Regions from separate parts of the Streptomyces sp. NPDC050422 genome, predicted to be linked through region 2. Evidence: predicted binding sites of a transcription regulator. Region 2 holds the regulator's gene; the other holds the start of a gene.
The links. Region 2 encodes HrcA, which represses chaperone genes, less so after heat shock. Its sites were predicted from a motif close to TTNGCACTCNGNNNNNCNGAGTGCNAA; they were not measured.
Positions count from the first base shown of each region.

Region 1: a site for HrcA is predicted at 1,128-1,154, ahead of groES (co-chaperone GroES). Genes of this name have one in related genera too.

Region 1 is NZ_JBITIE010000008.1:39,041-42,444, forward strand. It holds gene ACIBJG_RS13775 (polysaccharide deacetylase family protein) at 1-766, shown strand, start outside; gene ACIBJG_RS13780 (hypothetical protein) at 763-1,095, shown strand; gene groES (co-chaperone GroES) at 1,304-1,612, shown strand; gene groL (chaperonin GroEL) at 1,717-3,339, shown strand.
Region 2 is NZ_JBITIE010000003.1:94,843-98,246, forward strand. It holds gene ACIBJG_RS05010 (DUF3097 domain-containing protein) at 1-381, opposite strand, end outside; gene ACIBJG_RS05015 (MBL fold metallo-hydrolase) at 407-1,138, opposite strand; gene hrcA (heat-inducible transcriptional repressor HrcA) at 1,324-2,340, shown strand; gene dnaJ (molecular chaperone DnaJ) at 2,341-3,404, shown strand, end outside.

The DNA.
Region 1 (3,404 bases), on a different contig from region 2:
AGCGGCGGGTTCCGTCGCGGGGCAGGCCGAGAAGGCGCGCCGCGCCCAGGCCGCACGCGTCGTCGCCGCCAAGAAGTGGGGCCTCGCGAACACCCCGCTGGCCCCGCCGGCGCCGCCCGCCGTGAAGCCGCACATCACCACCCGCAAGGGCTTCGAGGTCGAGGGCGGTGACGCCTCGCTGCCGCCGGTCTTCACCACGGTCCCCACCAAGGACAAGATCGTCTTCCTGACGATGGACGACGGGGACGACAAGGACCCCGAGCTGCTGCGGATGATGTCGGACCTGAACATCCCGTACAGCGCCTTCCTCAGCGACTACCTGGTGCGCGACGACTACGCGTACTTCAAGGAGGCCCAGGTCCGCGGTGTCGTCCTCGGCAACCACACGCTGAACCACCGCTACATGCCCGGTCTTTCCCGCGACGAGCAGAAGCACGAGATCTGCGACCAGCAGGACATCCTCGAGAAGGAGTACGGCGAGCGCCCCCGGCTCTTCCGGCCGCCGTACGGCAACTACAACGGTGACACCCTGCGGATCGCCAAGTCCTGCGGCATCACGGCCGTGCCGCTGTGGGCGGCGGAGGCGTTCCCCGACCACATGGAGTGGCGCGAGGAGGACCAGGACCTGCATCCCGGCGACATCATCCTCACGCACTTCCGGGGCAAGAAGGACTGGAAGGGCAGCATGCCCGACCTGATCCGGTCCGTCATGAAGGTCATCACGGACAAGGGTTACGCCGTGGCCCGCCTGGAGGACTACGTATGAGAAGGGCGCACCGGCTGCTGGCCGGGCTGCTGACCGCCGGTGCGCTCCTGACCGTCACCGCCGGCTGCGCGCAGTCGGTGGACCCGATCGAGCGGCTGGGCCGGAAGGCGGCGCGGCGGGTGAACCCGCCGCCGGGCGATCACGAGGCGCGGCCCGCGGCAGTGCGCGGTGACCACGGGGCGCCGGGGACGATGGTCGTCGTCGCCTGCGGCCGCCCCGCGGCGGCCGGGGGCTCCCGGGGCCGCCCTCCGGTCCACTGGTGGCCGGATCGGCCGGGGCCGCGCGACGGTACGGCCGCGGCCGGAGCCGCGGGGTGCGCGAGGTCGTAGCCCCGCCCCTTCCGACGCCACGAGGAGCTGAATTGGCACTCCGCTTGACCGAGTGCTAATCGCGGTCATAGTCTCAGTGCTGGCACTCCCCACTGGAGAGTGCCAGCAGTACTGTGCGACCGGCAGGTCCGGCACCCGCGACGACGGGCCCACCTGGTCGCCACCCAAAGACTGATAACCCCGTGAGATCTCCGAAGGGGGAGACCGGATCGTGTCGACCAGCACCAAGGTTGCGATCAAGCCGCTCGAGGACCGCATTGTGGTCCAGCCGCTCGACGCCGAGCAGACCACGGCCTCCGGCCTGGTCATTCCCGACACCGCCAAGGAGAAGCCCCAGGAGGGCGTCGTCCTGGCCGTGGGCCCGGGCCGCTTCGAGAACGGCGAGCGCCTTCCGCTCGACGTCAAGACCGGCGATGTCGTGCTGTACAGCAAGTACGGCGGCACCGAGGTGAAGTACAACGGCGAGGAGTACCTCGTCCTCTCGGCTCGCGACGTGCTCGCGATCATCGAGAAGTAATTCACCCCACGCTTGCTTCTGTTCTGCGCCCCTGGCCCCCTGCGAAATAACTAGCCGGGCGGCGAGGGGCGCAGTTCTTGTTTTTGAGAGGACAGTTCAGCTCCATGGCGAAGATCCTGAAGTTCGACGAGGACGCCCGTCGCGCCCTCGAGCGCGGCGTCAACAAGCTTGCCGACACGGTGAAGGTGACGATCGGTCCGAAGGGCCGCAACGTCGTCATCGACAAGAAGTTCGGTGCGCCCACCATCACCAACGACGGTGTCACCATCGCGCGCGAGGTCGAGCTCGACGACCCGTACGAGAACCTCGGTGCCCAGCTGGTGAAGGAGGTGGCGACCAAGACCAACGACGTAGCCGGTGACGGTACGACCACCGCCACCGTCCTGGCCCAGGCGCTCGTCCGCGAGGGCCTGCGCAACGTGGCCGCGGGCGCGTCCCCGGCCGCCCTGAAGAAGGGCATCGACGCCGCGGTCAAGGCCGTGTCCGAGGAGCTCCTCGCGACCGCCCGCCCGATCGAGGACAAGTCCGACATCGCCGCCGTGGCCGCGCTCTCCGCGCAGGACGCCCAGGTCGGCGACCTCATCGCGGACGCGATGGACAAGGTCGGCAAGGACGGTGTCATCACTGTCGAGGAGTCCAACACCTTCGGTCTGGACCTCGAGTTCACCGAGGGCATGGCCTTCGACAAGGGCTACCTGTCCCCGTACATGGTGACCGACCAGGAGCGTATGGAGGCCGTCCTCGACGACCCGTACATCCTGATCCACCAGGGCAAGATCGGCTCGATCCAGGAGCTGCTGCCGCTCCTGGAGAAGGTCATCCAGGCCGGTGCCTCCAAGCCGCTGCTGATCATCGCCGAGGACGTCGAGGGCGAGGCCCTGTCGACCCTGGTCGTCAACAAGATCCGTGGCACCTTCAACGCCGTCGCGGTGAAGGCCCCGGGCTTCGGTGACCGCCGCAAGGCCATGCTCGGCGACATCGCCACCCTCACCGGTGCGACCGTCATCGCCGAGGAGGTCGGCCTCAAGCTCGACCAGGCCGGCCTGGACGTGCTGGGCACCGCCCGCCGCGTGACCGTCTCCAAGGACGACACCACCATCGTCGACGGTGGCGGCAAGTCCGACGAGGTCTCCGGCCGCGTCAACCAGATCAAGGCCGAGATCGAGTCCACGGACTCCGACTGGGACCGCGAGAAGCTCCAGGAGCGCCTGGCGAAGCTGGCCGGCGGTGTCTGCGTGATCCGCGTCGGTGCGGCCACCGAGGTGGAGCTCAAGGAGAAGAAGCACCGTCTGGAGGACGCCATCTCCGCGACCCGCGCCGCGGTCGAGGAGGGCATCGTCTCCGGTGGTGGCTCCGCTCTGGTCCACGCCGTCAAGGTCCTCGAGGGCAACCTCGGCAAGACCGGCGACGAGGCCACCGGTGTCGCGGTCGTGCGCCGCGCCGCCGTCGAGCCGCTCCGCTGGATCGCGGAGAACGCCGGCCTCGAGGGCTACGTCATCACCTCGAAGGTCTCCGAGCTCGACAAGGGTCAGGGCTTCAACGCCGCGACCGGCGAGTACGGCGACCTGGTGAAGGCCGGCGTCATCGACCCGGTCAAGGTCACCCGCTCCGCCCTGGAGAACGCCGCGTCCATCGCGTCGCTGCTGCTCACGACCGAGACCCTGGTCGTCGAGAAGCCGGCCGAGGAAGAGGCCGACGCCGGTCACGGCCACGGTCACTCGCACTAGCGTGTAGCTGCCCGCGCAAGCGGTGAGGCCCGGTACTCCGCGAGGGGTGCCGGGCCTTTTGCGTG
Region 2 (3,404 bases):
CCGCTCCACCAGCTCGGCGTCGTGCCGGCCCTCCACGTAGATCCGCCCGGCCCGCGCCACCCGGGCCCGCGCCCCGGGAACGGCCAGCGAGCCGGAGGCCGTACGGGCGGGGCGGGCCGGGCCGCCCGCCGACGGGCGCACCAGCGTGACGACCCGGCCCTCCAGCAGGAAGCCGCGCGGCGCCATGGGGAAGACCCGGTGCTTGCCGAAGCGGTCCTCCAGGGTCACCGTCGGGCCCTCGGCCGTCTTCTCGCACCGGATCACCGCACCGCAGAAACCGGTGACGGCCTCTTCCACGACCAGGTCGGGATCGGCGGGCACCTCGGGAGCGGGGGCGGACTTCTTCCACGGCGGGGTCAGGTCCGGCTGGTAGCTGCGCATCGGACGACGATAAGCGGCGAGCGGGTTACGACACGCCGAACCGGGCGGTCAACTGATCGCGCTGAGCCCTCACGAACGCTGCGTCCACCACCGCCCCGTGCCCCGGCACGTACAACGCGTCCTCGCCGCCCAGCTCCAGCAGCCGGTCCAGCGCCGCCGGCCAGCGCGAGGGAAAGGCGTCCGGGCCGGCCTGCGGCTCGCCGGACTCCTCGACCAGGTCACCGCAGAACACGATCGGGGGCGAGCCGCAGACGCCGGGGACCAGCACCGCCAGATCATGGCCGCTGTGCCCCGGACCCGCGTTCACGAGCAGCACCTCACGCCCGCCGCCCAGATCGAGTGTCCACTCGCCGCACACCTCGTGATGCGGCGCCACCAGCACATCCGCCGACTCGGCCGCGTCGTGCTCGGGCAGACCGTGCCGCACCGCGTCCGCGTGCAGCTCGTCCGCCCCGCGCCGCAGCAGATCCGCCAGACCGGCCGCGCCGTACACCTGCGCCCCGGCGAAGGCGGCCGTGCCCAGCACATGATCGAAATGGGGGTGGCTGAGTGCGATATGCGTCACCCTCGCACCGAGCAGCGACTGGGCCTCGGCGCGCACCCGGACCGCTTCACGCAGTGACGACCCGGTGTCGCAGAGCAGCACTCCGTCCGTCCCCGCCACCAGGGCGACCGTCGCATCCCACACCGGAAGGCGTCGTCGGCCCACTCCGTGTCCGAGTCGCTCCCAGCCGGACTCTTCCCAAGAGGCGTCCATACGACGACGCTATCGGCAACGACCTGCACAGTCTCGCGGTAGCGTGGCCGGTCGCCCTTGCTAGGGGGCCACCCCGTCGCCGTACACTGGCCGGGGCATTGCTGGCACTCATACGCACAGAGTGCCAGGGCAAGACCCGGGAACGGCCCGAGAACCACCGAGGTACACAGCTGGAGGTGTGCGCGATGCTCAGCGAACGCAGACTCGAAGTGCTGCGCGCCATCGTCCAGGACTATGTCGGCACCGAGGAGCCCGTCGGCTCCAAGGCGCTCACGGAGCGGCACAAGCTGGGCGTCTCCCCGGCCACCGTCCGCAACGACATGGCGGTGCTGGAGGACGAGGGCTTCATCGCCCAGCCGCACACCAGCGCGGGACGCATCCCGACGGACAAGGGCTACCGGCTCTTCGTCGACAAGCTCGCGGGCGTCAAGCCCCTGTCGTCGCCGGAGCGCCGTGCCATTCAGAATTTCCTCGACGGCGCGGTCGACCTCGACGATGTCGTGGGACGGACCGTACGGCTGCTCGCGCAGCTGACCCGGCAGGTCGCCGTCGTGCAGTACCCCTCGCTGACCCGCTCGACGGTGCGGCACGTGGAACTGCTGTCCCTGGCACCCGCCCGGCTGATGCTCGTGCTGATCACGGACACCGGCCGGGTCGAACAGCGGCTGGTCGACTGCCCCGCGCCGTTCGGTGAGACCTCTCTCGCCGATCTGCGGGCGCGGCTCAACAGCCGGGTCGTGGGACGCCGCTTCGCGGACGTCCCGCAGCTGGTGCAGGACCTGCCGGAATCCTTCGAGAGCGAGGACCGGGGAACCGTGTCCACCGTGCTCTCGATTCTCCTCGAATGCCTCGTCGAGGAGACGGAGGAGCGGCTGATGATCGGCGGCACCTCCAACCTCACCCGCTTCGGGCACGACTTCCCTGTGATGATCCGGCCGGTGCTGGAGGCATTGGAGGAGCAGGTCGTGCTGCTGAAGCTGCTCGGCGAGGCCAAGGACTCGGGCATGACCGTACGTATCGGGCACGAGAACGCCCACGAGGGGCTCAACTCCACGTCCGTCGTCGCGGTCGGCTACGGTTCGGGCGACGAGGCAGTCGCCAAACTCGGCGTGGTCGGACCGACCCGCATGGACTACCCCGGAACGATGGGAGCGGTACGCGCAGTGGCACGTTACGTCGGACAGATCCTGGCGGAGTCGTAAGTGGCCACGGACTACTACGCCGTACTCGGCGTGCGCCGCGACGCTTCGCAGGACGAGATCAAGAAGGCCTTCCGGAGGCTCGCGCGCGAGCTGCACCCGGATGTGAACCCCGATCCGAAGACCCAGGAGCGGTTCAAGGAGATCAACGCCGCTTACGAGGTGTTGTCGGACGCTCAGAAGAAACAGGTCTACGACCTCGGCGGCGACCCGCTGTCCGCCTCCGGAGGCGGTGGCGCGGGCGGATTCGGACAGGGTGGCTTCGGCAACTTCTCCGACATCATGGACGCGTTCTTCGGCACGGCGTCGCAGCGCGGACCCCGTTCGCGCACCCGCCGCGGCCAGGACGCCATGATCCGGCTGGAGATCGACCTGGCCGAGTCGGCCTTCGGCACGACCAAGGACATCCAGGTCGACACGGCCGTCGTCTGTACGACCTGCAGTGGCGAGGGCGCCGCGCCCGGCACCTCCGCCCAGACCTGTGACATGTGCCGCGGTCGCGGCGAGGTCTCCCAGGTCACCCGGTCGTTCCTCGGCCAGGTCATGACCTCGCGGCCCTGCCCGCAGTGCCAGGGCTTCGGTACGGTCGTGCCGACCCCGTGCCCGGAGTGCGCCGGTGACGGCCGCATCCGCTCGCGGCGCACGCTCACCGTGAAGATCCCCGCAGGTGTCGACAACGGCACCCGCATCCAGCTCGCGGGCGAGGGCGAGGTCGGCCCCGGCGGCGGCCCGGCCGGTGATCTCTACGTCGAGATCCACGAGCTGCCGCACGCCGTGTTCCAGCGGCGCGGCGACGATCTGCACTGCACAGTCACCATCCCCATGACGGCGGCGGCCCTCGGCACCAAGGTGCCGCTGGAGACGCTCGACGGACTGGAGGAGGTCGACATCCGGCCGGGCACCCAGTCCGGCCAGTCCGTCCCGCTGCACGGGCGCGGCATCACGCACCTGCGGGGCGGTGGGCGCGGCGACCTGATCGTGCACGTCGAGGTGATGACCCCGACGAAGATGGACTCGGAGCAGGAACGTCTGCTGCGCGAGCTGTCGAAGCTGCGCGGCGAGGAGCG